4 regions of the Bradyrhizobium sp. AZCC 1693 genome follow, and region 2 is predicted to be linked to each of the others. Evidence: predicted binding sites of a transcription regulator. Region 2 holds the regulator's gene; each other region holds the start of a gene.
The links. Region 2 encodes HrcA, which represses chaperone genes, less so after heat shock. Its sites were predicted from a motif close to GTTAGCACTCNCNNNNNGNGAGTGCTAAC; they were not measured.
Positions count from the first base shown of each region.

Region 1: V1293_RS30015 (co-chaperone GroES) is a predicted target of HrcA. The motif match lies at 4,475-4,503, and genes of this name have one in related genera.
Region 3: V1293_RS00285 (co-chaperone GroES) is a predicted target of HrcA. The motif match lies at 1,296-1,324, and genes of this name have one in related genera.
Region 4: V1293_RS09650 (co-chaperone GroES) is a predicted target of HrcA. The motif match lies at 4,478-4,506, and genes of this name have one in related genera.

Region 1 is NZ_JAZHSD010000001.1:6,324,294-6,331,517, forward strand. It holds gene V1293_RS30000 (hypothetical protein) at 1-482, opposite strand, end outside; gene V1293_RS30005 (hypothetical protein) at 746-1,945, opposite strand; gene groL (chaperonin GroEL) at 2,119-3,765, opposite strand; gene V1293_RS30015 (co-chaperone GroES) at 4,072-4,368, opposite strand; gene V1293_RS30020 (hypothetical protein) at 4,718-5,233, shown strand; gene V1293_RS30025 (IS30 family transposase) at 5,284-6,282, opposite strand; gene V1293_RS30030 (protein phosphatase CheZ) at 6,509-7,224, opposite strand, start outside.
Region 2 is NZ_JAZHSD010000001.1:4,970,050-4,977,273, reverse strand. It holds gene dnaK (molecular chaperone DnaK) at 1-1,216, opposite strand, end outside; gene V1293_RS23750 (hypothetical protein) at 1,799-2,761, shown strand; gene pncA (bifunctional nicotinamidase/pyrazinamidase) at 2,860-3,573, shown strand; gene V1293_RS23740 (helix-turn-helix domain-containing protein) at 3,652-4,035, shown strand; gene grpE (nucleotide exchange factor GrpE) at 4,266-4,871, opposite strand; gene hrcA (heat-inducible transcriptional repressor HrcA) at 4,990-6,078, opposite strand; gene rph (ribonuclease PH) at 6,236-6,949, shown strand; gene rdgB (RdgB/HAM1 family non-canonical purine NTP pyrophosphatase) at 6,961-7,224, shown strand, end outside.
Region 3 is NZ_JAZHSD010000001.1:52,996-60,219, forward strand. It holds gene groL (chaperonin GroEL) at 1-846, opposite strand, end outside; gene V1293_RS00285 (co-chaperone GroES) at 938-1,252, opposite strand; gene V1293_RS00290 (usg protein) at 1,635-1,922, shown strand; gene V1293_RS00295 (cupin domain-containing protein) at 2,099-2,647, shown strand; gene V1293_RS00300 (NupC/NupG family nucleoside CNT transporter) at 2,752-4,002, opposite strand; gene V1293_RS00305 (IS481 family transposase) at 4,022-5,197, opposite strand; gene V1293_RS00310 (MFS transporter) at 5,387-6,610, shown strand; gene V1293_RS00315 (SDR family oxidoreductase) at 6,751-7,224, opposite strand, start outside.
Region 4 is NZ_JAZHSD010000001.1:1,953,391-1,960,614, reverse strand. It holds gene V1293_RS09685 (sensor histidine kinase) at 1-188, shown strand, start outside; gene V1293_RS09680 (hypothetical protein) at 406-906, shown strand; gene V1293_RS09675 (signal transduction histidine kinase) at 950-1,321, shown strand; gene V1293_RS09670 (hypothetical protein) at 1,439-1,666, shown strand; gene V1293_RS09665 (hypothetical protein) at 1,659-1,892, shown strand; partial or broken gene V1293_RS36125 (tetratricopeptide repeat protein) at 2,074-2,247, shown strand; gene groL (chaperonin GroEL) at 2,323-3,978, opposite strand; gene V1293_RS09650 (co-chaperone GroES) at 4,117-4,434, opposite strand; gene V1293_RS36120 (DUF6894 family protein) at 4,986-5,231, shown strand; gene V1293_RS09645 (hypothetical protein) at 5,849-6,040, shown strand; gene V1293_RS09640 (class I mannose-6-phosphate isomerase) at 6,214-7,146, shown strand; gene V1293_RS09635 (glycosyltransferase family 4 protein) at 7,143-7,224, shown strand, end outside.

The DNA of each region.
Region 1 (7,224 bases), 1.4 Mb from region 2:
ACCGGGTCGAAATACTGCGGCGTATAGAAGTCGGAGACCATGACGGAATTCACGGAATAGGCGAATTTCGAGGCCTGGCAGGGATCGCACACCTCAATCAGGTACTCGACTCGACCCTGGCCGGATTTCAGCGAATCGCCCGCGCGCGTGAGCGTTCCCTGCGGGTCAACCAGCATTTCGAGCACTTCGTGGCTCATGAATACGGGCCAGTTCGTGGTCAAGGCTACCAGGGCGAAGGGTTGCTTGTTGTCATCGCGCTTATGCAGACCCGCGGCACCGCTTGGCAACTCGTCTTGCAGCAGCACGTGCCAATAACCAACGGGGACATCTTCCAATTTGTCGAAGGCATCGACGGTGGCCTCGATATTCCACATCGGACCGAAATCGCGCGAGACCTGCTTTTGAATGGCGGCAGCTACCGGCGCCAATTGCGCCAGTGTGACTTCCCTGGTGATGGAGACCAAAGCTATGTGAAGTAGCATGTGGTAGCAATTCCCCCGCAGGTAGCGTACGCTTGTTTTTCGCAAATATCCATACGGATGCTACGCGACGGAGGCAGCCACGAGCGATTGCGCGAACTGGAGCCTGATCCGGAAAAAACGGAAAGCCGGTTTTCCGAAAAGATGGTGCTCAAACGAGAATATGGCCGACCGGCATGATTGAACTCAGTCGAAGCATGCTCTTGTCGAAGCATGCTCGGGAGTGCGGCAAGCTCAGGCCCGGAACGACGATTGGGTCCGCCGCCCTACTTCCACACCGACTTGTCGGCGTCCCAGCGCTGGCCCTTGAACTCTTTTGCCAGCGCCTCGACGGAGCCATTGTCATCCTTCGGCTCGCCGCCTTCCTCGTCGCCGGTGGATTCTTCCGACAGGTTCAGCTTGGGGCCTGTGCCTTCATCCGCGGTCGTGATCACCGGGCTCGAGATCCACAGCATCAGCCGGTCAGACGCGCCCGGTTTGTCCGGCGAGACCAGCGCGGTGACTTCGATACTTTCGGTCAGCGCGAGCGGTGGATAGACCGGGCTCGGCCGCTTGAAGGTCAGTTTCAGTTTTCCGGTATTGGCGTTCCACTCGGTGCCCGCCGCCTTGGCGGCAAGCGTTTTGGCCAGCACGCCCGACGTTGCGGAAGCGATCTTGTCCTTGTTGATCTTGTCGCCGTCGCGCCATTCGGCCGCCGCAAAACGGATGGTGCGGTCCATCTCAACGCTGCCGCTGGTCCATCCCGCCGCGACCACGCCTGGCATCGATCTGGCCTTCGCGATCAGTGCAGCAGTGCGCTCCGGATCGGCCGTGAGGTTGATGGTCTGCTCGCCGGCGCGCAGCGCATCGCAGGAGATCGAAAGGCTCGAGAGCCCGACCTCGACGGCTTCGCCCTTCAGGCTTTTGAGGAAATCCAGCGCGGCGTCGAGCTTGACCCGTACGCCGAACGCCTCGGGCGAAACGTCGGTAAAATCCTTTGGCGCCGGGGTGATACCGTCGTCGCTGGTCTGGTTGTCCAAAAATTCCTTCTCGCTGAGATCGGAATTGTCGGTCGAGGTCACCTCCGTGACGGCCTGGCCGATCGTGATCTGGCCGCGGAATTCGAACGTGTCGCCGGTTGGCTTGCGCGCCAGCTTGACGGTGACCGGCAGCTTGTCACCAAGGCTCTGTGTGGTGCCGGTCAGGCTCTGGCCGTTGACGGCGAGGTTGGCGACGAAGCGATCCTTGCGGTCGGCGCCCTTTGCGGCGGGATAGCAGACGTCGAGCGTGGCCGCGGTGACGGTCTTGCCCTGCCGGGTTTCCTTCAGGATGACATCGGCGTTGCCGTCCATCAGGCCGTCGATGGCCGTGAAATAGCGCGTCTCGATGGCGCCGGGCGCCGTCTTGGACGGAAGTTTCATCTGGGCGAAAGCAAGGCTCGGGGAGATCGTGACGAGACCGAGCAGGAGAAGGAAGCGCGCGCGCATATGAAATTCCCTGAAACGATGGAATCGGCAGGGGTCGTAAGTAGCAAACCCCGGCCGCGTTTTCGAGCCAAGCGCGCCTTCTGAACTGATCGGGTCCGCACTATCGCCAAAAAGCCAAAAAAGAAGGCCGCCCGGAGGCGGCCTTCGATGGATTGATCGGAAAAAGCCGGGCTTTAGAAGCCCATGCCGCCCATTCCACCCATGCCGCCGCCACCGCCGGGCATCGGCGGGGCCGGTTCCCTCGGCAGTTCGGCGACCATGGCTTCGGTGGTCACCAAGAGGCCCGCGACCGACGAAGCGTCCTGCAGCGCGGTACGAACCACCTTGGCCGGGTCGATGATGCCCTTGTCGACCATGTCGACATATTCCTCGGTCTGGGCGTCGAAGCCGAAGGTCTCGGACTTGTTCTCCAGGATCTTGCCGACCACGATCGAGCCTTCGACACCGGCGTTTTCCGAGATCTGGCGAACCGGAGCTTCCAGCGCCTTCAGCACGATATTGATGCCGGCCTGGACGTCGGAATTGTCGTTGTTGATGCGGCCGACGGCCTTCTTGGCGCGCAGCAGCGCCACGCCGCCGCCCGGCACGATGCCTTCCTGGACGGCTGCACGGGTCGCGTTGAGGGCGTCCTCGACGCGGTCCTTCTTCTCCTTGACCTCGACTTCGGTCGCGCCGCCGACGCGGATCACCGCGACACCGCCGGCGAGCTTGGCCAGACGCTCCTGCAGCTTCTCGCGGTCGTAGTCCGAGGTGGTTTCCTCGATCTGCGCCTTGATCTGCGTGACGCGGGCTTCAATATCCTTCTTCTTGCCGGCGCCCTTGACGATCGTGGTGTTCTCCTTGTCGATCACCACCTTGCCGGCGCGGCCGAGCATGTTGATGGTGACGCTTTCGAGCTTCATGCCGAGTTCATCCGAGATCAGCTGACCGCCGGTCAGGATCGCGATGTCTTCCAGCATGGCCTTGCGGCGATCGCCGAAGCCCGGCGCCTTGACGGCGGCGACCTTCAGGCCGCCGCGCAGGCGGTTGACCACCAGCGTCGCCAGTGCCTCGCCCTCGACGTCCTCGGCGATGATCAAAAGCGGGCGGCCGGACTGCACCACGGCTTCCAGCACCGGCAGCATCGACTGCAGGCCCGAGAGCTTCTTCTCGTGCAAGAGCACGTAGACGTCCTCCAGCTCGGCGGTCATCTTCTCGGCGTTGGTGATGAAGTAGGGCGACAGATAGCCGCGGTCGAACTTCATGCCCTCGACGATGTCGACTTCGGTATCGAGCGACTTGTTCTCCTCGACCGTGATGACGCCTTCATTGCCGACCTTCTGCATCGCCTGGGCGATCATCTTGCCGATGGCGGTGTCGCCATTGGCCGAGATGGTGCCGACCTGGGCGACCTCGGAGGAGGCGGCGACCGGCTTGGCGCGCTTCTCGAGATCCTTGACGACGGCGTGGACCGCGATGTCGATGCCGCGCTTGAGGTCCATCGGGTTCATGCCGGCGGCAACCGCCTTGGCGCCTTCGCGCACGATCGCCTGCGCCAGCACGGTCGCCGTGGTGGTGCCGTCGCCGGCGGTGTCGTTGGTCTTCGAGGCGACTTCGCGCAGCATCTGCGCACCCATGTTCTCGAACTTGTCCTCAAGCTCGATTTCCTTGGCGACGGTGACGCCGTCCTTGGTGATGCGGGGTGCGCCAAAACTCTTTTCGATCACGACGTTGCGGCCCTTCGGACCGAGCGTCACCTTCACCGCGTTGGCGAGAACGTCGACGCCGCGCAGCATGCGGTCGCGGGCATCGCCGGAAAATTTAACGTCTTTGGCAGCCATTGTTTGGACTCCTGAATGAATGGATACGGTTGCTTGCCGCCTGTCATCGTCGGGTCTTCTTCCCCTCTCCCCTTGTGGGAGAGGGTGGATCGAATGAGCGATAGCTCATTCGAGACGGGTGAGGGGTCTGTCTCCGCGGATGGAGACCCCTCATCCGGCGCGCTTTGCGCGCCACCTTCTCCCACCCCAACTCGGGTTTACCCGAGTTGGGCATCTTAACTTGTCGAAGTCGGATAAATCCGACTTCGATGGGAGAAGGGAAGAAGTGACTGCGCCGACGGCGGTGGGCGGCGGCGAACGTTCGGCTTAAGCCAGCACGCCCATGATGTCGGACTCCTTCATGATCAGGAGTTCCTCGCCGTCGAGCTTGACTTCGGTGCCCGACCATTTGCCGAACAGCACGCGGTCGCCGACCTTGAGGTCGATCGGAATCAGCTTGCCGGCCTCGTCGCGGCCGCCCGGGCCCACGGCGGTGACTTCGCCCTGCGACGGCTTTTCCTTGGCGCTGTCGGGAATGATGATGCCGCCCTTGGTCTTCTCTTCGGCATCGATGCGCTTGACGACGACGCGGTCGTGCAGCGGACGGAATTTGGATTTGGCCATGACGTCTCCTCTTGAAGTTCCGTGGAAGGCGTGGTTTCAGGTCTGTGCCACGAAAATGGCTGATAATGCCGGCTATTCGACGCCGTCCCGGGCGGGACAGCACGACCTTAGCAATCGTTGTATTTGAGTGCTAAACGTGGGGCCGGGGAATATGGCTTGGCGCTGATCCTGTCAAGCAAACAAGGGGGGGTAAGGCCTTCTTGAGGCCAATATAGGATGGTCCCACGGAAGCCAAATCGGCGCAGCGGCGTAATTTTAACGGACGTCATTGCTCCGACAGGCTTTTTGCGGTTGGCTGCTTGACGGGAGCGGCCAAGGATTTGCCAAGGAATTTGCTCGGGGGAATACGATGATCAGCTCACGTAACGCGCGTACGGTTGCCAATCTGGCGATCGCATCGGCGCTCACGATCTTGCTGGCGGCGTGCAACAGCATGAGTCTGCCGTCGCTGTCGTCCAGTTCGGCGCCCGAGGCCGAACCCGGCGTGGCGCCCGATATGCCGGCCACCATCCGCTCCGACGAGATCGTCGGCCGCTGGGGCCTCGCCTCGTTCCAGAATCCCAACGACCGCGCCCGCACCGAAGCGGCGGCGCGCGGGCAGTGCAAGCAGCCCTATGTGATCGGCGCCGGCACCTCTGGCGGTGTTGTCATGCATCTGGCCGACCAGGCCACCCCGCAGGAACTGCGCCTCAAGGGCAGCCCGAGCGGCAAGAACTATATCGGTCCGCCCGGCCCGACGCCCGGTGAGCAGGACCGCGAGATCGTCTCGTTCGACGGTCGCGTGCTGATTACCCGCTTCATCGACAAGGATGCTTCGGTCCGTTACGGCAACATGGTCTATGTCCGCTGCGCGCCGCGGGCGTGAGGCAAACTGCATTCCCTTGCCGTCATGCCCCGCGAAGGCGGGGGATGGAGTCACGTTTGAAGTGCAACGATTGATTTGAGTGCGGAGAATGCCTCGGCGGGCGTCTTGAAGTCCAGGCATTTGCGTGGGGTATCGTTGAGGCGCTGAACGTGCCGCTTGAGGTCGGCTGCCGTGATGAGTTTGAGGTCAGTTTTGCGGGGCAGCAGGCGTCGTAAGCGCCCGATGGAGTTTTCCACGCCGCCTTTTTGCCAGGGACTATGGGGATCGCAGAAGAAGGTCTGGACGCCGAGGGTTTGGTGAAGCCTGTGATGCTCGGCGAATTCGTTCCCGTTGTCGAAGCTGACGGTTTTGCGCATTGCTTGGGGAAGTTTGCCGAGTTGACGGCCGATGGTCCGAGCGGTGCGGACAGCTTTTCGATCGAGTGGTCGGTGAACCATGTTGAAGCGGGTTTGCCGTTCGTGGAGAACAAGCAACCCTTGGCCACATCGGGCGAACAGCATGAAGTCGGCTTCCCAATGGCCCGGTGTCCCGCGGCCTTCGACCTCGGCGGGGCGTTCGGTGATCGAGCGCCGTTGTTTGATGAGGCTGGCGGGGCTGCGTCCTGGACGGTGCCCTCGTCTTCGTTTGCGGCGCGGCAGCAGGCGGTGCCAGCAATCCTTCTGAGCGGCACGATGATAGATGAAACGATAGATTGACTCATGGCTGATGATGACGCGACCATGTTCCAGCGCCAGCCGGCCAGCGATCTGCTCTGGGGAATGTCCCATCGCAAGGCGTTTGCCCACGCGGTTTCGCAGGTCCGGCTGGCGCGCCAGCTTGAAGCGGCCATCCCACCGTCGCCGACGCTCGGCCAATTGCTGAGCCCGGACAGGCTCGTAGCCCCCGGCCCAGACCTTGGTAGGCCGGGAATTGCGCCGCAGCTCCCGGCTGATCGTCGATGGCGCCCGGTCGAGCGCAGACGCAATTTCGTTTTGAGATTTACCGCCTGCATGCAGGCGGTAAATCTCAACGCGCTCTTCAAGGCTGAGCTGGCCATAACATTGTCCCATCGCCACAACACCCTAGCAGGTGTTGCACTTGTGTCGTGAGCCCAAGGGGCATCCAGTACGCCGCGGCTTCTCCGCTGAATCGCTGACGTCTCTGGAATACTGGATCGTCCGCCCCAGTGCGCAATTGCGCACAAGGCGGACGATGACAGTGGAGGACGGGCGACCCAAACAAAAAAACGCCGGCGTCTTGCCGGCGTTTCTGTTTATTCTGCGTTAACCAGTTCGATCAATCGAACAGGGCGTCGATGTCGTTCTGCGAGGCGTGACCGTCGTCGCCGTCCAGCTTCGGGCCGTTCAGCAGCTTGGCGTCGCCTTCGCGGGTATCGACGATCGGCGGGGCGTGCGCCTTGATGGCGTCGACGCCGCCCCAGATGTCCATCATCGCATTGATGTGCTGCTCGATGAACTTCATCGTGCTCATCACCTTGCTGATGCGCTGGCCCGTCAAGTCCTGGAAATTGCAGGCCTCGAAGATCGCGACGACGCGTTCCTGGATTTCCTCGCTGAGCAGCTTTTGCTGGTCGGGCGAGATGTTCTTGGACAATGCGGTGGCGGCCTGGTCGATCGCCTCGACGGCCTCGAGAATCTGCTGGGTGGCCTGTTCGGTGCCGCCGACGACGGCGCCGAGCTCGCCATTGACCTTGGCCATTTCCTGGCCGTCAAAGCTCTTGCCGTGCAGCGTGGCGATTTCGCGCTTGGTACGGTTGATGGCGTCGTGAATAAGGTCAAGCTCGACCTTGAGCTTCGCGCACTGCTCGATCTGGGCGCGATAGGTTTCCAGCAACGCGTGCGATTCGGCAATCTCGCGCGTGATCTCCGACTGCTCGGTCGAAGCGGCGGGGGTGTGGCCGAAGCCCGCCATCTGTACGCGGATCGCGCGCAACTCGGCCATGATCTCACGATGCATCGGACCGATCTCGCCGCCTTCGACGGCAGGCATGA
Region 2 (7,224 bases):
TGCGGGTGAACACGCCACCCAGCGTCTCGATGCCGAGCGACAGCGGCGTCACGTCGAGCAGCAGCACGTCCTTGACGTCACCCTGCAGCACGCCGGCCTGAATGGCCGCGCCGATGGCGACGACTTCGTCCGGGTTGACGCCCTTGTGCGGCTCCTTGCCGAACAACTGCTTCACGACCTCCTGGACCTTCGGCATGCGGGTCATGCCGCCGACCAGCACCACTTCGCCGATTTCGGCGGCGGTGAGGCCCGCATCCTTCAGCGCCTTGCGGCAGGGCTCGATGGTCTTCTGGACGAGATCGTCGACGAGGGCCTCGAACTTGGCGCGCGTCAGCTTCATCGTCAGATGCTTCGGCCCGGTCTGGTCCGCCGTGATGAACGGCAGGTTGATTTCGGTCTGCGTGGTCGAGGACAACTCGATCTTGGCCTTTTCGGCGGCCTCCTTCAGGCGCTGCAAGGCCAGCTTGTCGCTACGCAGGTTGATGCCCTGCTCCTTCTGGAACTCGTCCGCGAGGTAGCTGACGAGGCGCATGTCGAAATCTTCACCGCCGAGGAAGGTGTCGCCGTTGGTGGACTTCACCTCGAACACGCCATCGCCGATCTCCAGGATCGAGATATCGAAGGTGCCGCCGCCGAGGTCGTACACGGCGATGGTGCCTGCCTTCGTCTTGTCGAGACCGTAGGCGAGCGCTGCCGCCGTCGGCTCGTTGATGATGCGCAGCACTTCGAGACCGGCGATCTTGCCGGCGTCCTTGGTGGCCTGACGCTGTGCGTCGTTGAAATAGGCGGGCACGGTGATGACGGCCTGCTCGACCTTCTGGCCGAGATGGGCTTCCGCGGTCTCTTTCATCTTCTGCAGGATGAAAGCGGAAACCTGCGAGGGCGAGTAGCTCTTGCCGTCGGCTTCGACCCAAGCGTCGCCGTTCGATGCCTTGACGATCTTGTAGGGAACGAGCTTCTTGTCCTTCTCGACCATCGGGTCGTCATAGCGGCGGCCAATCAGGCGCTTCACCGCAAAGAACGTCCGCTCGGGATTGGTCACCGCCTGGCGCTTGGCGGGCTGGCCGACGAGGCGCTCGCCGTCATCGGTGACGGCAACGATCGAAGGCGTCGTGCGCATGCCTTCCGCGTTCTCGATGACTCTTGCAGTCTTGCCATCCATTACGGCGACGCACGAATTCGTGGTGCCGAGATCGATCCCAATGACCTTTCCCATGGTCCTCATATCCTTCTTGTTGCGGCAGGTTGGCTGGGCCCTGGACGGCGCACCTAACCGAACCCCCAACGATCAATTACTCGCGATATTGCGACGGTGAGCCTCATATAGGAGGGGGGGTCGGGCCTGCAAGGACCGAACGCAACCTTAAGGCCTGAAAAGGCTGATGTTTGAAAGATTGTGTCAGCCCGGGGCGGGCCGGCCCCGACGCCTCAAGCGGTGTTAAGAAATCGGCAAGGCCGCTCGTCCAAGGCCGCCGCTTGCTCGCATGCCGGAGCGTTGCACAGCGAAGCGGCAGCATCCCACCTGCGCGGGGCTCTGAAGGGACGCGGTATTTGGCCGCTGGAAGCGCCTCAAAAAGAGCTCGGATGCCGGGCAAAATCCTGCAAAAAGCCGACATATCGGAACGTAACCGTGGAACGGACCCCTACCCCGCCCTGTTGCAGGGACATCAAAACCGCTAAAAGCGGACCGACTGGAACGACCCCCGTCGTGCCCGCAAGGCTCCGAAATTCCACTAGAGATTCCCAGCTGCATCGTCGGCCCCACTGAACGGCCCCATGCAAACCCGGTAGATGCTCCATGAAGCTACTTCGATACTCCGCTACGTTTGCCCTGATCGTTGCCGTCAACTCTACCGTATTCTCTTCCGCGTTCGCCGCCGACCCGGTCTTCCCGCCGGGCGCCAGGGTGGGCATGACGCCACTGGTCGGCCTCAACAAGGCCAGGACATTCATCGGCTTCGAGACCGAGGACCAGGGGGTCAAGGTTCTGATCGCCGACCTCCCCGCCGAGGCCTATGGCGAGGTCGCCAATGCCTTCAAGGCCGCCCCGGGCGGCACCGGCGGCATCAAGCCGGAGAGCATCGAGACTGCGGCCGGGCTCGCCTACTACACCGTCGAAAACGCCAAGGAAAACGCCAAGGACGGCGCCGCCAACGTGCGGCGCTATTCGATGATCCTGCCCGGCCCCACCTTCTCCGGCTATGTCGCCGTGCAGGTGCCGGAAAACGCCGCCAAGATCTATACCGACGACGCCGTGCGCCAGATGTTCGCTTCCGCCGTGATCCGCACCGAGATTCCGGTCGAGGAGCAGCTCGGGCTGATGCCATTCAAGGTCAGCGAGCTCTCGAGCTTCAAGAACATCCGCACGCTGGCGCCGGGCGCAGCCCTCATCCTCTCCGATGGCGACGAAAAGACCGGCTTCGAAGTCGCGCCCTTCATGATCATCGGTCTGATCGGCTCGACGGCGGCGTCCCCCGATGATCGTGGCCGCTTTGCCCAGCAGATTGCGACCACCATTCCCGGCGTTCGCGACGGCAGGATCACGATGTCGGAGCCGGTCCGCATCGACGGCCAGCCCGGCTACGAAACACGGATCGACGCCACCAGCGGCAAAGACAATACGCCCGTCACCATCGTGCAATGGCTGCGGTTCGGCTCGCAGACCTCGATGCGCATCATCGGCTCTTCGCCCCGCAACGACTGGACCCAGGCCTTTCCACGCTTCCGCGCGGTGCGCGACGGAATTCATCCGCGGGGCTGATCGGCAAATTCGCAATCCGCGCCGAAACTTCGGGCTTTCGTTCGTACACCAATGGAACTAGCTTTTCCCTGTCGGGTTCATAACCGGGGAGATGCACCATGGTTACTCGCAGGCGGGCTCTGAAAGGTCTGGGCGCGACGTCGATAGCGGCCATGGTCCCAACTGCGCTGCGTGCCGCACCGATCAAGCCTGACGACGCCTCTGCGCTGCTCGTCATCGACGTGCAGAACTGTTTCCTGCCGGGCGGCAGTCTCGCGGTCAAGGACGGCGAGCAAGTCGTGCCCGTCATCAACCGCATCGCCAAGGGCTTTGCCAATGTCGTGATGACGCAGGACTGGCACACCGCGGGCCATGTCTCGTTCGCGTCGACGCATTCCGGCAAGAAGCCGTTCGAAACGATCAGCCTGCCCTACGGCAAGCAGGTGCTGTGGCCGGATCATTGCGTGCAGGGCACCGAAGGCGCGTCGCTGTCGAAGGACCTCGCGATCCCGCATGCCGGGCTCGTCATCCGCAAGGGCTTCAACAAGAACGTCGACAGCTATTCGGCCTTCACCGAGGCTGACGGCAAGACCACGACAGGGCTCGCCGCCTACCTGAAGGCACGCAAGGTGAAGCGGGTGTTCCTGGCGGGGCTTGCCACCGACTTCTGCGTGGCATGGAGCGCGCTCGATGCGCGCAAGGCGGGCTTTGAAGCCTATGTGATCGAAGACGCCTGCCGCGGTATCGACACCCAGGGCTCGCTCGCCAAGGCCTGGGCCGACATGACCAAGGCCGGCGTCAAGCGCATCAAGTCCGACGATATCGCGGCTTAGGCAATATCCCCATTCGGAGATCAGGACCTCGTCCATCGGCCGCCGGGCCACGACGACTTACAAGAGGAGCTTGAGTCTATGAGTGCACCACAGATCATTCGGACGCCCAGCGGCGAAGAGTTGGTGGTGCTGCCCCGGGCCGAATATGAGGCGCTCCTTGAGCGCGCCGATCACGAGGCCGAGGATGCCGACGACGTCCCCATCTACGATGTTCGGAAGGCCGAATTGGCTGCTGGTGGTGTCGTGCTTCCCCCGGAGGTTAGTGCTGCGATTCTTCGAGGTGATAGTCGGTTGAAAGCCATTCGCAATTGGCGCGGCGAGACACAGCTGCATTTGAATTTCAAAACAGGCATCGGTCAGGGCTATCTGTCCGATCTCGAAAGTGGGCGCCGTACGGGAACCCCCGAGACCATCGCGAAGCTCGCGCAGACTTTGAGTGTGCCGGTGGAGTGGCTTTCGTAGACTATATCATGCCTCAACATCGCTCTGGCATCGTGATCGGTCTCGCGGACAGATCCTCATAAGTCCATGGCGTAGACATACTGCTCATCATCGTCGTTCGTAGCCCGTCGTTATCTCGGGCATGACGGCTCAGCCGCGACTTCGCCCGCCGGGATCCGGAAGGCAATCTCTGGAGTTTTGGCACCTACTGGCCGAAGACGAGTGAGAACCCGCTGAAGGGGTAAGCCTGCTCAGCTTGTGACGTCGGCCGTCGGCGCGGCCTTGGCGCCGCCCTTGGAGACGGCGACCAGCGCCGGGCGCAGCACGCGCTCGCCGATCATGAAGCCGGCCTGCACGACCTGAACCACCGTCCCGGACGGAACGGACGGGTCGGGCACTTCGTACATCGCCTGCTGGAAGTTGGGATCGAACTTCTCGCCGGACGGATCGAACTTCTTGACGCCGTTCTTCTCCAGCGTGTTGAGCAGTGAGCGCTCGGTCAGTTCCACGCCCTCGATGAAGGCCTTGATGCCGGGATCGGCGGTCTCCCTCGCCTCGGGTGGAATGGCGTCGAGCGCGCGCTGTAGATTGTCGGCGATATCGAGAATGTCGCGCGCAAACCCGGTGATGCCGTACATCTTGGAATCAGCCACCTCGCGCCTGGTGCGCTGGCGCAGGTTTTCCATTTCCGCCAGCGTGCGCAGCATCTTGTCGCGCGCCTCGGCCAGCTCCTTGGTCAGGGCCTCATTCGATCCTTCCTCGGGATCGTCGGGCATGATGTAGGGTTTTGAGACCACGGGCTCGCCGGTCTGGGCCGGTTTCACCGCGTCATCACTCGGCCGGTTCGGATCGGTCATAAGACTGCCTTCTCAAAAAACGTATCAGGTTCGATGGGGATTTGCTGAGCGGGATATCGTGCTTTAGTGGCCGAAAATCAAGCGCAACCACACCGGATTGGGGTCAATTTGGGGCGGATTAGCCGCCCAGCATCCGGCTGACGATCCGGGCGGCGTAGTCCACCGTCGGAATCACCCTCGCATAGTTCAGCCGCGTCGGCCCGATCACGCCGAGAACGCCGACGATACGGCCCGCGGCGTCGCTATAGGGGGCGATGATGGTGGAGGAACCGGACAGCGAGAACAGCTTGTTCTCGGATCCGATGAAAATCCGCACACCCTCGGCGCGCTCGGCCCGGCCCAACAGATCGATCACGCCGCGCTTGGTCTCGAGATCGTCAAACAGCGACTTGACGCGTTCCAGATCCTCCAACGCGTGCAGGTCTTCGAGCAAATTGGCATGGCCGCGCACGATCAATTGCCGGTCGTCGCTGTCGCCACCGGACCAACTCGCGATGCCCGCTGCGATCACCTTCTGCGTCAATTGATCGAGTTCGACGCGGCTCTGCGTCAGCGCGGTTTCGAGCTCCAGCCGCGCTTCGGCAAGCGTCCGGCCGCGAATCCGCGCATTGAGGAAGTTTGTCGCTTCCGTCAGCGCCGAGGACGGCACGCCGGGCGGCAGCGTCAGCACGCGGTTTTCGACCTGGCCGTCTTCGCCGACCAGCACCACCAGCGCGCGTTCCGGCTCGAGCCGGACGAACTCGATGTGCTTGAGCCGCGAATTGGATTTGGCGGTCAGCACCACGGCGGCAGCCCTCGTGAGGCCGGAGAGCCGCGTCAACGCTTCGCCAAGCGCCGCCTCGACCGATTGCGCGCGCCCGACGGAGGCGAGTTGGCTCTGGATCGATTCCCGTTCCGGTTCGGTAAGGTCGCCGATCTGCATCAGGGCGTCGACGAAGAACCTCAGGCCGAGTTCGGTAGGCAGCCGCCCGGCAGAGGTATGTGGCGCATAGATCAGCCCGAGGTGCTCGAGGTCCGACATCACGTTGCGGACCGAGGCCGGAGACAGCGGCACCGCGATCAGGCGCGAGATGTTGCGCGAGCCGACCGGTTCGCCGGTCGCGAGATAACTCTCGACGATTTGACGAAAAATGTCGCGCGAACGCTCATTGAGCTGGGCGAGCCCGGCATGCGGCGCGATCAGGCCAATCGGATCGTGGTGGGCCACAGCTTAACTCCTTGGACAGCCCCTAATTTGTCGCTCCGGCGGGCCAATGACAAGCGTCCCTTTCCCTCCAAACAGGGCCAAAAGCCCTTGCCGCTGCGCACGCCCCCACCTACAAGCACCGCAAACGGTTTTTCGCTCGATTTCGAAAGGACTTCCTATGCGGCCAAGCCGCCGTGCGCCCGATCAGCTGCGCCCCGTGTCGCTGGAACGCGGCGTGGTCAAATATGCCGAAGGTTCCTGCATGGTGAAATTCGGCGATACCCATGTGCTGGTCACCGCCACGCTGGAAGAGCGGATGCCGCCGTGGCTGAAGGGCCAGGGCCGCGGCTGGGTCACCGCCGAATACGGCATGCTGCCCCGCGCCACGCTGGAGCGCACCCGCCGCGAGGCCGCCGCCGGCAAGCAGGGCGGGCGCACCGTCGAGATCCAGCGGCTGATCGGCCGCTCCTTGCGCGCAGCCGTCGACCTCGAAGCGCTCGGCGAACGCCAGATCACGGTCGATTGCGACGTGATTCAGGCCGATGGCGGCACCCGCACCGCCTCGATCACCGGCGCCTGGGTGGCGCTGGCCGACTGCATCTCGTGGATGAAAAGCCGCAACATGATCAAGGCCAGCGTGCTGCGCGACAATGTCGCCGCGATCTCCTGCGGCATCTATCAGGGTACACCGGTATTGGACCTCGATTATGCCGAGGATTCCGAGGCCGAGACCGACGCCAATTTCGTCATGACCGGCGACGGCCGCATCATCGAGGTACAGGGCACTGCCGAAAAGACGCCGTTCTCGCAGGACGAGTTCCTGGCGCTGATGGAACTGGCGCGCAGGGGTGTCGCGCGTCTGGTGGACTTGCAGAAGCTGGCCGTCGCGTAGTCTGATCCCACATGCACCGTCGAATCACCGGCGCCCTCGTGATCGCGACCCACAATCCCGGCAAGCTCGCCGAGATGCGGGAATTGCTGGCGCCGCATGGCGTCGAGGCCGTTTCCGCAGGCGAGCTGGGCCTGGCTGAGCCCGAGGAAACCGGTCAGACGTTTCGGGCCAATGCGGCGATGAAGGCGATCGCAGCGGCGAAAGCGGCACAACTGCCGGCCTTTGCCGATGATTCCGGCCTTGTGGTCGATGCGCTGGACGGCGCGCCTGGGATC
Region 3 (7,224 bases), 4.9 Mb from region 2:
GCCGAAGCCCGGAGCCTTGACGGCAGCAACCTTCAGGCCGCCACGCAGACGGTTGACGACGAGGGTGGCGAGAGCTTCGCCTTCGACGTCTTCCGCGACGATGACCAGCGGCTTGCCGGTCTGCACCACGGCTTCGAGCAGCGGCAGCAATTCGTTCAGCGAGGAGAGCTTCTTCTCGTTGATCAGGATGTAGGCGTCGTCCATTTCAACGCGCATCTTGTCGGCGTTGGTGACGAAGTAGGGCGAGATGTAGCCGCGGTCGAACTGCATGCCCTCGACGACGTCGAGTTCGGTTTCGAGCGACTTGGCTTCCTCAACCGTGATGACGCCCTCGTTGCCGACCTTCTTCATGGCATCCGCGAGGAACTTGCCGATTTCGGCGTCGCCGTTGGCGGAGATGGTGCCGACCTGGGCGATTTCCTCGTTCGAGGTGACCTTCTTGGAGTTCTTGACGAGGTCGGCGACCACGGCTTCCACCGCGAGATCGATACCGCGCTTCAGATCCATCGGGTTCATGCCGGCGGCAACCGACTTGGCGCCTTCACGGACGATCGCAGCCGCGAGAACGGTCGCGGTGGTGGTGCCGTCGCCGGCAGCGTCCGCCGACTTCGAGGCGACTTCGCGCACCATCTGCGCGCCCATGTTCTCGAACTTGTCGTCGAGCTCGATCTCCTTGGCGACGGTGACGCCGTCCTTGGTGATGCGGGGAGCGCCGAACGACTTGTCGAGCACGACGTTGCGGCCCTTCGGACCGAGCGTCACCTTGACGGCGTTGTTGAGGATGTCGACGCCGCGCAGCATGCGGTCGCGGGCATCGACGCCGAATTTGACTTCTTTAGCTGACATATTTGATTTCCCTGAGTTGATCTTTGTTTCTCACCCTGTCGGGGAGGCGCCTCGCGGGCGCTCCTCAGGGTGAGCGATGCGGGCGAAGCGCTTAGGCAGCCTTCTTCTTGGTGGCGGGGACGTCGAGCACGCCCATGATGTCGCTCTCCTTCATGATCAGGAGATCTTCACCGTCGATCTTGACCTCGGTGCCCGACCACTTGCCGAACAGGACGCGGTCGCCGACCTTGAGGTCGATCGGGATTAGCTTGCCGGCTTCGTCGCGGCCACCCGGGCCGACGGCGGTGATTTCGCCCTGCGAGGGCTTTTCCTTGGCACTGTCCGGAATGATGATGCCGCCAGCGGTCTTCTCTTCGGCGTCGATGCGCTTGACCACGACGCGGTCGTGAAGCGGACGGAATTTCATGCAGTCCTCCTAAGTTTCTGAAGATGTTATCAGAATTGGAAATTTTGGCAGTCCGGGCTGGCGAGTGCCAACTCGGCTGCGGCTGATTTAGGCCAGACTTGTTCGGGGGACAAGGGGCTTCTAGCAGAAAAATTGGCACTCAAATATGACGCCTGCCAATTTCGTTAATCATGATTAATTCGGCGGCCGGGGCCTCCAGCCCCATATTAGCACGTGCGGTAAGCTGCTGCTAACGCGCGAATTTTCAACAATTCATTAAACATTTAGGCTTGTGATGGGTTGGTATCGTGCGTCACATTTCTCTCATGTGAGCGCATCTCCGCCGGGGTGGCTCGGTGTGCGGCCACCACGTGAAATGCGCTTCCAGCAATGGAGGTTTGGCATGGTCTCGCGGGTTGGAGTTGCTTCCGACGATTTTCGGAAGCAGGTGCTGGGTTACGGGCTGACGACGGCGCAAATCCTGTATCGGATGCCCGATCACCCGTCGTTGCTGCAGACCTATGTCTGGCAGAATTACGATCTGTTTCCGAAATTCCCGGCGCTGAAAGATTTCCTCGCCTTCTGGGAGGAAAAGCTTGATGGCCCGCTGTATTCCGTCACGGTCGCGCATTCCAGGCTGATCAAGCCGGCCGAACTGCGCGCGGTGGATGGCGTGTTCAGGCTGCATTGATTGAGATGCCGCAGGGTGGGCAAAGGCGCTTGGCGCCTTGCCCACCATCTGACACTCCGCCCGCGGGCACGCTTCCGCCTTCGCCCTGCGGGCTACGGCGAGACAAGTCGCTTTGCCCACCCTACAAAATCCGATTTGTGTTAGCCTCCCGCCACAAACAAAAAAGGGAGGCACCCATGGCCAAGAAGAAAGTCGCGTCGCGCGCCGCGGCGCAGCCCGCCGTAAAGAAGAAATGGTCGGGCCACAAGACGGCAGCCAAATCCTCAGCCCGCAAGACCATCAAGTCGAAGGCGAGAGGCGTTGCGGCGGCCAAGTCGAAACCGGCCAGGAAGGCGCGGCCGAAACAGCGCATCGCCATCAGCCATCACCGCGAGGAAGATTTTAGGGCGGACGGCCTGCGTACCTACGCAAAGTACCGCGACCTCGGCATCGCTGACGCCACCCACGGTTTGGCGCGGGCGCATGTGATCCGCCTGCAGGGTCCGTGCAATCCGGCCGAAGTTTCAAAGCTGCACTACCACGACGTCGAATTCCAGATGGTCTACGTGCTCAAGGGCTGGGTGAAGACCTACATGGAAGGCCAGGGCGAGACGCTGATGAAGGAAGGCAGCGCCTGGACGCAGCCGCCGCGTATCAAGCATCTGATCATGGATTATTCCGACGACGTTGAACTGCTGGAAGTGATCCTGCCGGCGGAGTTCAAGACGGTGGAATTGGCGAGTTGAGATGCCGTCATTGAGATGCCGTCATTCCGGGGCGCGAAGCGAACCCGGAATCTCGAGGTTCCGGGTTCGACGCTGACGCGTCGCCCGGAACGACGGCGAGAGTATTACGTCATCACTCCCACGATCGCCCCCATCAAACACGTCGTCAGCGTCCCCGATACGATCGACTTCAGCCCGAGCGCATTGATCTCCTCGCGCCGCTCCGGCGCCATGGTACCGAGGCCGCCGATCATGATGCCGAGGCTCGCGAAGTTGGCAAAGCCGCACATCGCATACAGCATGATCAGCCGCGAGCGCGGATCGAGCGTATCAGCGCCGAGCTTTGAAAGTTCGACATAGGCGATCAGCTCGTTGAGGATGGTCTTGATGCCCATCAGGCTTCCCGCCGTGATCGCTTGCGGCCATGGCAGGCCCATCAGCCAGCACACCGGCGCCATCAGGTAGCCCAGCACGCGCTGGAGAGAAATTCGCGCCCCACCGATCTCGGGCAGCAGTCCAAGGATAGCATTGGCGAGATAGACCAGCGCCACCAGCACCAGGAGCATGGCGACGATGTTGAGCAGCAGCTCAAGCCCGGCCGTGGTGCCCTTGACGATCGCATCCATGGTGCTCGAGGTTTGCATATCTGGATCTTCCAATGATCCGCCGGTGCGCTTGTCTGAAGTCTCCGGCACCATGATCAGGCTAACGAGTATGGCTGCCGGTGCTCCAAGCACGGATGCAATGACAAAATGCGCCGCGGCGTCCGGGATCAATGGCGCGAGGAACGTGGCGTAGAGCACCAGTACGGTGCCGGCGATGCCGGCCATGCCGCCGGTCATCACCAGAAACAATTCGCTGCGGGTGAGCTGCGCCAGATAGGGGCGGATGAACAGCGGCGCCTCGACCATGCCGAGGAAGATATTGGCCGCGGTCGACAGCCCCACCGCGCCGCCGACGCCGAGCGTGCGCTCCAAGAGCCACGCCATGCCGCGCACGATCGGCGGCAGCACGCGCCAGTAGAACAGCAGCGTCGTCAGAACGCTCATGACCAGCACGATCGGCAGGGCCTGAAACGCCAGGACGAAATCCGCGCCCGGCGCCTTGAGGTCGAAGGGCAGTGCACCGCCGCCGAGATAGCCGAATACGAAGGAAGTGCCGGCGCGCGTCGCTGCCGCGATCGTGTTGACGGCGTCATTGATGGCGCCGAACGCCTTTGCCACCGGCGGCAGCTTGAGCAGCACCAGCGCGGTCACGACCGTGACGGCGAGGCCAACCGCGATTTGCCGCAACGAGACCGCGCGGCGGTTCTCACCAAGTGCCCACGCGATCGCCAGCAACGCCAGCACGCCAAACGCCGATTGCAGTTGCAGCATGGATCCCCCGCCAACCTGTTTAGTCCGGAGACATGGCTGACACCTGTTCGGACACATCACTGACAGGTTGGTCATTGGTCAAGTCGATCGATGCGACCTGCCAACTGGCAAAGAAGATACCGTAGTGGCCGTCGCGATCGAGCGGGCGGATGGCAAGGCGCTCGCCGACGAAGGCTTTCGGAACTTTCCAGAACTGTCCCTTGAAAGAGATGTAGCTTCGGGTCGGCGAGACGGTCCGAACCGTCTCGCCGAGGTCGTATTGCACCTCCGGAATACGGGCCGGCATCGCACGTGAACTCGGCCGAAAGCGGTCGGCGGGGACGCTCATATCGAGGCCTTGGTGAGGCCGCTCCAGATTGTAGACCATGCGCCAGGCGTCGAGGGCGCGCTGGACCTCCGGCAGGGTGCGGAAGGGGCGCATGGCAAACACTTCGGCGTTGAGGGTGCGATGGAAGCGCTCGTTCTTGCCGCGGCCCTGCGGGTGGCACGGTCTGGCATGCACCACCCTGATGCCGAGCTTGAGCAGCCACACCTTCAGCCCGGTCCAGCGACCGCCGGACGTATCACCCCAAGGTGAGCCGTTATCGATATAGAAGGCCTCCGGCAGGCCATAGCGGCGGAACGTGGCCGTCAGATGCTCCTGCACCGTGGGACGCTGCTCGTTCTCACACGCCTTCAGGCACGGGACATAGCGCGAATGATCGTCGATCACCGTCAGCGGATGGCATCGCGTCCCGTTGGCGAGTGGCATGTGGCCCTTGAAGTCCATCTGCCACAACTGATTGGGAGCTTCCTTCTCGAAGCGATGGCCTGGATTGGGCGGCGCATTCTCGCTCGGCTTGATCCGGTCGTTCCGACACAGGATCCGATGCACGGTGGACGGCACTGGCACAGCCTGCCCATTGCGCTTCAGGCAATGGGCGATCTTGCGTGCTCCCCAAGCAGGATGCTTGTCGCGCACAGTTACGACCCGCGCCTCCACGGCAGCGGCGCTGCGCTTGGGCATCCGCTTCGGACGACGGGACTGATCCGAAAGCTCCCGATCGCCGGCCTGCCATCGCCTCAGCCATTTGTAGCCCACATCAGGACTGATCCCGAACCGCCGGCAGAGCTCCCGGCGGTTCGCTCCTTCCTGCAAGGCAAGTCGCACGAACTCGCGTCGCTGATCCATTACTGACACCTCGCTCCACGGCATGGACGGCTCCCGAATCGACCAATCCAGCCAATTTTGATGTGTCAGCTATGTCTCCGAACACCCGTCAGTGATCTGTCCGGGCTAAACACAACCCCGGGAGCGATTATGCCAGCGCCGCGCGGTCGCGCAATGCCGTGTTGCGGGCCTGCCCGTTGACATCTGCACCGCGCTCGGCCACCGGTCTCACCCATGTCCTCGACGATGCCGGTGGGCGCCCGCGACCTGCTCAGGCACGGGCCGTTCCTGTTCTTCCTGTTGTCGCGAAGCCTTTCGCGCTTCGCCAGCCAGATCGCGGCGGTTGCGATCGGCTGGCAGATCTACGACATGACAGGCAGCGCCTTCCAGCTCGGCATGGTCGGGCTGGTGCAATTCCTGCCCACGGCGCTGCTTGTTTTCGTAGCCGGCCACGCGGCTGATAGGTTCGAGCGCAAGCGGGTGGTCCAGCTTTGCCAGTTCGCGGAAGCGGCGACGGCGCTGTTTCTGGCGGTCAGCACCTTTGCCGGCTCGCTCACCGTGGCGCAGATCTTCATCGCCACCTTCGTGATCGGAATCGCCGGCGCCTTCGAGAGCCCCGCCACGGCCGCGCTGCTGCCGCTGATAGCGCCCAAGGGCTCGGTTCAGCGCGCGACCGCGATCTCCTCCGGCGCCGCCCAGGTCGCGACCATCACCGGGCCCGCGCTCGGTGGGCTGGCTTATGTGTTCGCGCCGAGCCTGCCTTACTTCGTCATCGTCGTGTTCTGGCTGGCGGGCGCGGTTCTTACCGGCTTCATCCATACGACGAGGCAGGAGCTTGCGAAGGAGGATTCGACGGCAGACGATGTGTTTGCCGGCGTCCGCTTCATCCGCAACAATCCGGCGATCCTCGGCACCATCTCGCTCGACCTGTTCGCGGTGCTGCTCGGCGGCGTCACGGCGCTGTTGCCGATTTATGCGCGCGACATCCTGCAGGCCGGCCCGCTTGGGCTGGGCATCCTGCGCGCCGCGCCCGCGGTCGGCGCGCTGCTGATGACCATTGTGCTGGCGCGCTACGCCATCAGCCGGCATATCGGATTACGGATGTTTCAGGCCGTGATCGTGTTCGGCGCGGCGACGGTGATATTCGCCCTCTCGCAGTGGATGTGGCTATCGGTGCTGGCGCTGGCGTTGCTGGGCGCCGCCGACACGATCAGCGTGGTAATCCGTTTTTCGCTGGTGCAGCTTTCGACGCCCGACGAGATGCGCGGCCGGGTCGGCGCGGTCAATTTCCTGTTCATCAATGCGTCCAACCAACTCGGCCAGTTCGAGAGCGGCGTCACCGCGGCGCTGTTCGGCACCATGCCGGCTGCGGTGCTCGGCGGCGTCGGAACCATCGCCATTGCGCTACTCTGGATGAAGCTGTTTCCGGCGCTGCGGAAGGTGGAGAGGCTGGAGTAGGGGGAGTTAGCTGCATGTCCCGGACGCCGCGCGGCATGAAATGACGCGCTGCAGAGCCGGGATCCATTGTGCCGCAAGCATAGGCCCCGGCTCAGCAGCGCAGCACTTCGCGCCGCGCTGTGTCCGGGGCACGAAACGAGCTACCCCCGTCCCACGAACGGCATCTTGCTCGCCATCACCGTCATGAACAGCACGTTGGCGTCGAGCGGCAGGCCGGCCATGTAGGCGACGGCATCGCCGACGGCCTTCGCGTCCATCCGCGGTTCCTGTTTCATCGTGCCATCGGGCTGCATCACGCCGGGGCCGGCGACCATGCGGTCCGTCATGGGCGTCGCTGCATTGCCGATGTCGACCTGGCCGACTGCGATGTCGTACATGCGGCCGTCGAGATTGGAGGCCTTGGTCAGGCCCGTGATCGCGTGCTTGGTTGACGTATAGGCCGCCGAGAACGGCCGCGGCGCGTGCGCCGAGATCGAGCCGTTGTTGATGATGCGGCCGCCGCGCGGCTTCTGATCCTTCATGATGCGGAAGGCGTGCTGCGTGCACAGAAAGGGGCCGGTGAGGTTGGTGTTCACCACCGCCTGCCACTGTTCAAGGCTGAGGTCCTCGAAATT
Region 4 (7,224 bases), 3.0 Mb from region 2:
TGCACCTTACATGGACCGAGAGGAATGGCGCGGCAGTTCGCCCGCCCGAAAAGCGCAGCTTCGGCACACGGCTGATCGAGACGCTCGGCAGGCAGCTCCGGGGCGACGTGCGGCTGACCTATGCGCCGACCGGTTTCGTCTGCGAATTCGACGTGCCGATGGCTTCTCTGACTTCGGCGGCGTCATAAGCCCGTATTCGGGTATTGCGGAAGCCAAATCGCAACCTGCATTCGTTCGGGCTGCTACGATCTGTCAGAAACGGCTTTTCTTACGCAGCGATTGATGACGTGGTGATTTGTCACTGGAGCTCGTTATTCGGCCCTTTGATCCCCATATATAACTCCATCCTCGTCAACCATCGGGATCGGTCGGAACGCGCGGAGACCTCCAACGAAAGGACGCCGCATGTTTAGATCTCAACAGCACCGCGAAAAGGCCGCCGCATACGGCGAACTGATCAAGCGTTCGAGCGGTCAGGGCGAAAGCGACAAATTTCAGAAACTAAGGGATCGCCACTCCGCGCTCGCCGATAACGAGCAGGGACTGGCTGATAACTACGACAGCGCCGTGAACGCAGCGGAACAGGATCGCGCTCGCGGCCTGGTCCTTGCGGCCGAAGAGGAGCACGTCTTGCGATGTCTCGGCGCAGCCATCATCATGCAATGGAGCGCGCTGCCGAAGGCCATGCAACGGGAGATCTTCGACACCGCCGCATCGGTCGGAGAATTATTGGAGACGGCGGCGCTTCGCGGGCAGATCGCCCGCTTTCTGCACAAGCATAAGAATGATGCCGGTCGCAAAAAGGCCTCGACGGAGGATGCGCATCGCGACGCGAAATCGCGTGCAGCTGCTCTGTCCCGATGGGACGATGAGGGAGGCGCAGTCCCCGACGGACTGCCGAGGTGAACCAACGTCGGCAACAGGAGGATTCCCCATGTCGCGTAAAAACATGTCACTGACAAAATTCGGCATCGATGACGGCCCGCACAACATGGACGGGCTGCGGCTTCTCGCGCGGGACGGATCTGAACGGGTCGAAGCGTTCATAGGCCGCAAGGTGATGGATGTCTGGGTCGAATCCATCGAGCATCGGAGAGGACGCCAGAGTCTGTTCCGCGATCAGTACAACGCGTTGGGCAAGCGCAATCTTGCGGTGATCGAGCGGATCGTGAACGCGAAATACCAGCGCGGCGCCGCAATCAACCGCCAGCATCCCTATGTCGAAGTGCTGTTCTCGGACATCACGGAAAGCGGCGAGGCACTAAATCTAAGTGAACTCGTGCGCGAGCCTTTGCCGCCGGCATTTCATAGGCTGGCTTGAGATCTGCGCCGCGAACAGATGGCGGATGTTTCGTAAGAAGAAGGCCTTGTGACATGCCGCTCACGCGAGGAGGATTTCGGCACTACGACTATGACCGGATGGTGGTTTGGAAGTGGCATGCGCAATTCAGCTCCGCTGCCATGGACGACCTGGATGGATCAACTGGAAGGCATCCATCACCACATCGCCGGTGCGGTACGCTCAAGAGCTGTCTTGGAGAGGGACAACGGCCGTCTGTCGAACCCCGAGCAAGTCAACCGCCTCGCAGCTTTGTCTTTGAAGCGTGGCGAGTCAGTTGATTTTGGTGGCTATTGGCAGCGGCACTCGAAAGATGTTCATGCCTAAGCAAAAGCTTCATACCCACGAAGAAGTCTTTAAAGATCATGTCTCCGGTCAGTATGACGAAACCATATTTCGTTTCAGAGTGCCGGGTGGCTGGATTTATACGCACACTATTATCCGGTTTGGTTCGGTCGATAAAAGCTATGTAGCCGATACTTTCGTTCCTGACTCTACAGTGGACTTGGATCTTCCAATTCATCCCACGGATGATCCGCGACGCGATCTGTGACTTGGTCGCGCGCAACCGCTATCGCTGGTTCGGCCGTCGTGACGCTTGCATCCTGCCGAATTCGGATCGTTTCTTGGCCCTCGTGAGCCGCTCCGAAACCGCGGGACGATGGCACCTGGCGCCGGCCGACACGAAGGAAGCAGCGTTACTGCAATTCGACTCAGTCCCAGACGCAGGCAAGCAGTTAAAGGCACTTGGCCAGGACGATTACCCGAACGTGGGCAATCTGATTGGCTATTCCTATCGCAAGCCCGGCGACTACAAATTCTCGCACGCGCGCTGAAAGCCGATCCGAACTATGTATTGACGTCAGTATTACGGACTGAGGCAAATTGAGCAGGGCAACCGCGATCAAAGGCACGAGAATGCAGAAAGGCCGGGCATCGCTGCCGGGCCTTTCTTTTTCTTTTTGAGCGCTGAACGGTTGGACTTAGAAATCCATACCACCCATGCCGCCCATGCCGCCGCCACCCGCAGGCATGCCGCCGCCTGCGCCGGCGTTCTTCTTCGGCAGTTCGGCCACCATGGCTTCGGTGGTGATCAGCAGAGCCGCGACCGAGGCCGCATTCTGGATCGCCACGCGAACTACCTTGGTTGGGTCGATGATGCCCTTGGCGACCAGGTTGCCGTACTCGCCGGTCTGCGAGTCGAAGCCATAGGAGTACTGCTCCTTTTCCAGGATCTTGCCGACAATCACGGAACCGTCTTCACCGGCATTGATCGCGATCTGGCGGGCCGGCGCGGACAGCGCCTTGCGGACGATCTCGACGCCGGTCTTCTGGTCGTCGTTCTTGGTGCGCAGGCCCTTGAGATGCTGGGAGGCACGGAGCAAGGCGACGCCGCCGCCCGGCACGATGCCTTCTTCAACCGCCGCACGGGTCGCATGCATCGCGTCATCCACGCGATCCTTGCGCTCCCTCACCTCGACTTCGGTCGCGCCGCCGACGCGGATCACCGCGACGCCGCCCGCGAGCTTGGCCAGACGCTCCTGCAGCTTCTCACGGTCGTAGTCCGAGGTGGTTTCCTCGATCTGCGCCTTGATCTGCTGAACGCGCGCCTCGATGTCGGCCTTCTTGCCGGCGCCGTTGACGATGGTGGTGTTCTCCTTGTCGATCATCACCTTCTTGGCGCGGCCGAGCATCTGCAGGGTGACGTTCTCGAGCTTGATGCCGAGATCTTCCGAGATCGCCTGACCACCGGTCAGAACGGCGATGTCCTGCAGCATGGCCTTGCGGCGATCGCCGAAGCCCGGAGCCTTGACGGCAGCGACCTTGAGGCCGCCGCGCAGACGGTTGACGACCAGGGTGGCGAGCGCTTCGCCTTCAACGTCTTCCGCGATGATGACGAGTGGCTTGCCGGTCTGCACGATAGCTTCCAGAAGCGGAAGCAGTTCGTTCAGGCTGGAGAGCTTCTTCTCGTAGACGAGAAGATAGACATCATCCATTTCAACGCGCATCTTGTCGGCGTTGGTGACGAAGTAGGGCGAGATATAGCCGCGGTCGAACTGCATGCCTTCGACGACTTCGAGTTCGGTCTCAAGCGACTTGGCTTCTTCAACCGTGATGACGCCCTCATTGCCGACCTTCTTCATGGCGTCGGAGAGGAACTTGCCGATTTCGGCGTCGCCGTTGGCGGAGATGGTGCCGACCTGGGCGATTTCCTCGTTCGAGGTGACCTTCTTGGAGTTCTTGACGAGGTCGGCGACCACGGCTTCCACCGCCAGGTCGATACCGCGCTTCAGATCCATCGGGTTCATGCCGGCGGCAACCGCCTTGGCGCCTTCGCGCACGATGGCCGCGGCCAGCACGGTCGCGGTGGTGGTGCCGTCGCCGGCAGCGTCCGCCGCCTTGGAGGCGACTTCGCGCACCATCTGCGCGCCCATGTTCTCGAACTTTTCGTCAAGCTCGATTTCCTTGGCGACGGTGACGCCGTCCTTGGTGATGCGGGGGGCGCCGAACGATTTGTCGAGCACGACGTTGCGGCCCTTCGGACCGAGCGTGACCTTCACCGCGTTGTTGAGAATTTCGACGCCGCGCAGCATCCTGTCGCGGGCATCAACGCCGAATTTGACTTCCTTGGCTGACATAATGATCTCCGTATTTCCAGATCCCAAGGTCCACGCGATTGGGCGGATTCCTCAGGGATGAGATCTGGATTGCAGGGCCTCTTCCTTCGAGACGCCGGCTGCGCCGGCTCCTCAGGATGAGGGAACGGGCTAAAGCGCTTAAGCGGCCTTCTTCTTGGCGGCAGGAACGTCGGTGAGGACGCCCATGATGTCGCTTTCCTTCATGATCAGAAGTTCCTGACCATCGAGCTTGACCTCGGTGCCCGACCACTTGCCGAACAACACGCGGTCACCCACCTTGAGGTCGATCGGGATCAGCTTGCCGGATTCGTCACGGCCGCCCGGACCAACGGCGATGATCTCGCCCTGCGAGGGCTTTTCCTTGGCACTGTCCGGAATGAGGATGCCGCCTGCGGTTTTGTCTTCGGCGTCTATGCGTTTGACCACGACGCGATCGTGGAGCGGACGGAACTTCATGCGATCCTCCATGGCTTTTGTGATTATTTGTGATTATTTCTGGATTGGCAGTCGCAACGAGCGAGTGCTAGCCGCTCTTCACATAAGCTTGTAACACTGGGGCGCAAGGGCTTTGGCCCACGAGGTTGCTAATTCAATTCCCAAAGTGGACCCGGAGCGGTTAGCAGGGCTCGGAAGCCGTCGTGTGCCGTCTAACGTGTTCAGGAAATGTCCTAGATTTCGGACCTGTTCTTATAGCCCGGCGGTACTGTCCGTATTTAAGCCCCGGTGTCCTAAGTTGAATTTGGAAGTGTCCTAATTCCGATTCGCGGCGCATAATGAGCAAATGGAAGAGACCCGTCACAGAGCCTGTATTTGCGGAGCGGTCTACAACCGCACCGAGTCTATGGCTCCCGAACGCCAGATCAGCAGCTTCGAGTGTTCGGTCTGCGACCAGACCATGGAAAGCTGGAACACGGCCTGGGTGCCTTCCTACCGCCTAATCGCGGGTCCTGTTAGGCCGCTCCAGATCAGCTAGGAACGCTTTTGGTTTCCTGACGTTCGACGTTGTTATGAAGCGATACTTTTTCGACTTGCGAGACGGTGACGAACTGACCCGCGACGATGAGGGTCTGGAACTCTCTACCATGGAGGCTGTGCAAGAAGAGGCCGCGCGTTCGCTGGCAGACGTGGCGAGGGACGCGTCCCGCAGGCCCCACAATGGAGCGGGACACCGGATGGCTATCGAAGTCAGGGACGACACCGGACCGGTGTTACAAGCCAAATTCACGTTCCAGATAGAACGGCTCAAGCACTAAGGCGTCCTCGCTAGAGGATGCTGAGGAGGTAAGCCAGTTCGCGCTGATACCGCTCTGCTGATGAGTTCACCTGCAACCGCTTGCCCTCCACTCATGTGGAAACTGCCGATCTTGAGCCGAGAAATCGGAATGCTTTTCGCGCCGCTGATACAGCCAGATGACCCAAAGTCGTCAGTAATTACGAACGAGTCCGCCGGATTATCGCGATCGAGAAGCTGCCGAATATTTTTCACAACGCGCGCTCAACATACATTCGAGAAGCGCGGGCAGGGGAAGCGCGAAGCTTTTGAACCCACCATCTTCATAACGATCTGCCCCAAAACAAATTGCGATTCTCCTCGCTATTCGGCAGATAGTCACTATACTTAACGCATCACCGCGCGCCCCGGGCTATTATCGGTGACTGAGAGCGTTGCGCTCCCGCCTTAACCAAAAAAAGGCGGTCACATGTCAGATACCCTCAAATTCGATCTTCGTGATTGGCTGGTGCCTCCGGTGCTGTTGCCGATCTTTTTTGCGCTGCTGATCGCTGCTGCCGTGATTATTCAGTGGTAGTTCGCCTCGAGTGATATGCCGGCAATGGGAATCCGAGCGCTTAACAGAAAGCAGGAGTCGGAATGGCAAATACGGCGATCGTCAGAGACGCATACGGTGTTCCGGCAATCTTTGTTGATTCGAAAACCGGCAAGGATGACGCGGCCTTTGTTTTTATCAGGGTCGGCGATGAGGAGCGCCGGATGCGGTGGGCCGAATGGGATTCGCTTCCCGCCTGGACTGGCGCGCGTCCGTCCTGGGCGACCAAACGCTAATGGACCCAGGAAGGTTGCTATCTGACGCCGGAGTACCCATCTGATCAGGAGCCCAGCGGGATCGCGACAAACGCGCACATCCCGTCGCGACGCCTTAGCCACGCCAAATCATATCAACGGTATCGACCAACGGCATATCGCCTCGATATGCGCGTTACGGGTCAGGACAATCTATGGCCATCGAGCATGCCGCCGTGCAGGTTGCGCGCAAACCGTGGGGGGTAGGCGATCTCCATCCATGGAGCAGCATCGACGTTGCCGGTGACCCGGTTGGAGAGTTGTGGTTCCAGCGCACGCATAAGCATGCAGCCATCCCGGCCCTGCTGCTCAAATTGCTGTTCACCAGCGAGCCCCTGTCGATTCAGGTTCATCCGGACGATGAATTTGCCCGCTCAATCGGCTTGCCGAACGGCAAGACTGAAGCCTGGTACATTCTCGCAGCAGCCCCAGGCGCGCGGGTTGCGCTGGGACTGAAGCGGCGACTCACGCCACAGGCATTGCGCGCAGCGATCAGGGACGGCTCGATTGCCGATCTCACGCAATGGCGTCCCGTCGCGAAAGGCGACATCATCTTCGTCCCCGCTGGCACGATCCACGCCATTGGCGCCGGTATCGTGCTCGCCGAGATTCAGCAGCGCGGCGACACGACATTCCGCCTGTTTGACTATGGCAGGCAGCGCGAACTGCATGAAGAACGCGCCGTCGCTGTTTCCGACGCCGGGCCGGTTCAGCCCCAATCTGGTCCACGACGCATCACCACGGCTCGAACAGCCCTGATCACAAGCCAGCATTTCGTCGTTGAGTTGATCGACCTGCCGGCGAACTCGAATTGGGCACTCAATGCCGATCGGGAAACCTGGATCCTTGCAATCGAGGGCCGGGCGCGGATCGGGTTGACGAGCATGTCGGTCGGTGACGCCGTCTTCATCGAGGGCGATCGAACCGACATCGAGGTCGGCGCGAGCGGCATGAGCGGCCTGATGGCTTATCCGGGACCTGACCCCGTTGCCGCCCTGCTGGAGGACGCCGGCGAACTGACCAAATCTGCCGGCATGTCCGCCGGCCATTCGCCGAAATCAAGCGAGACTGTCGAGGTACAAGCATGACACCGCTCCGCCGCATCGCCGTTATCGGCAATTCGCTACCCCGCCGCTGCGGGATCGCAACCTTCACGACGGACCTGC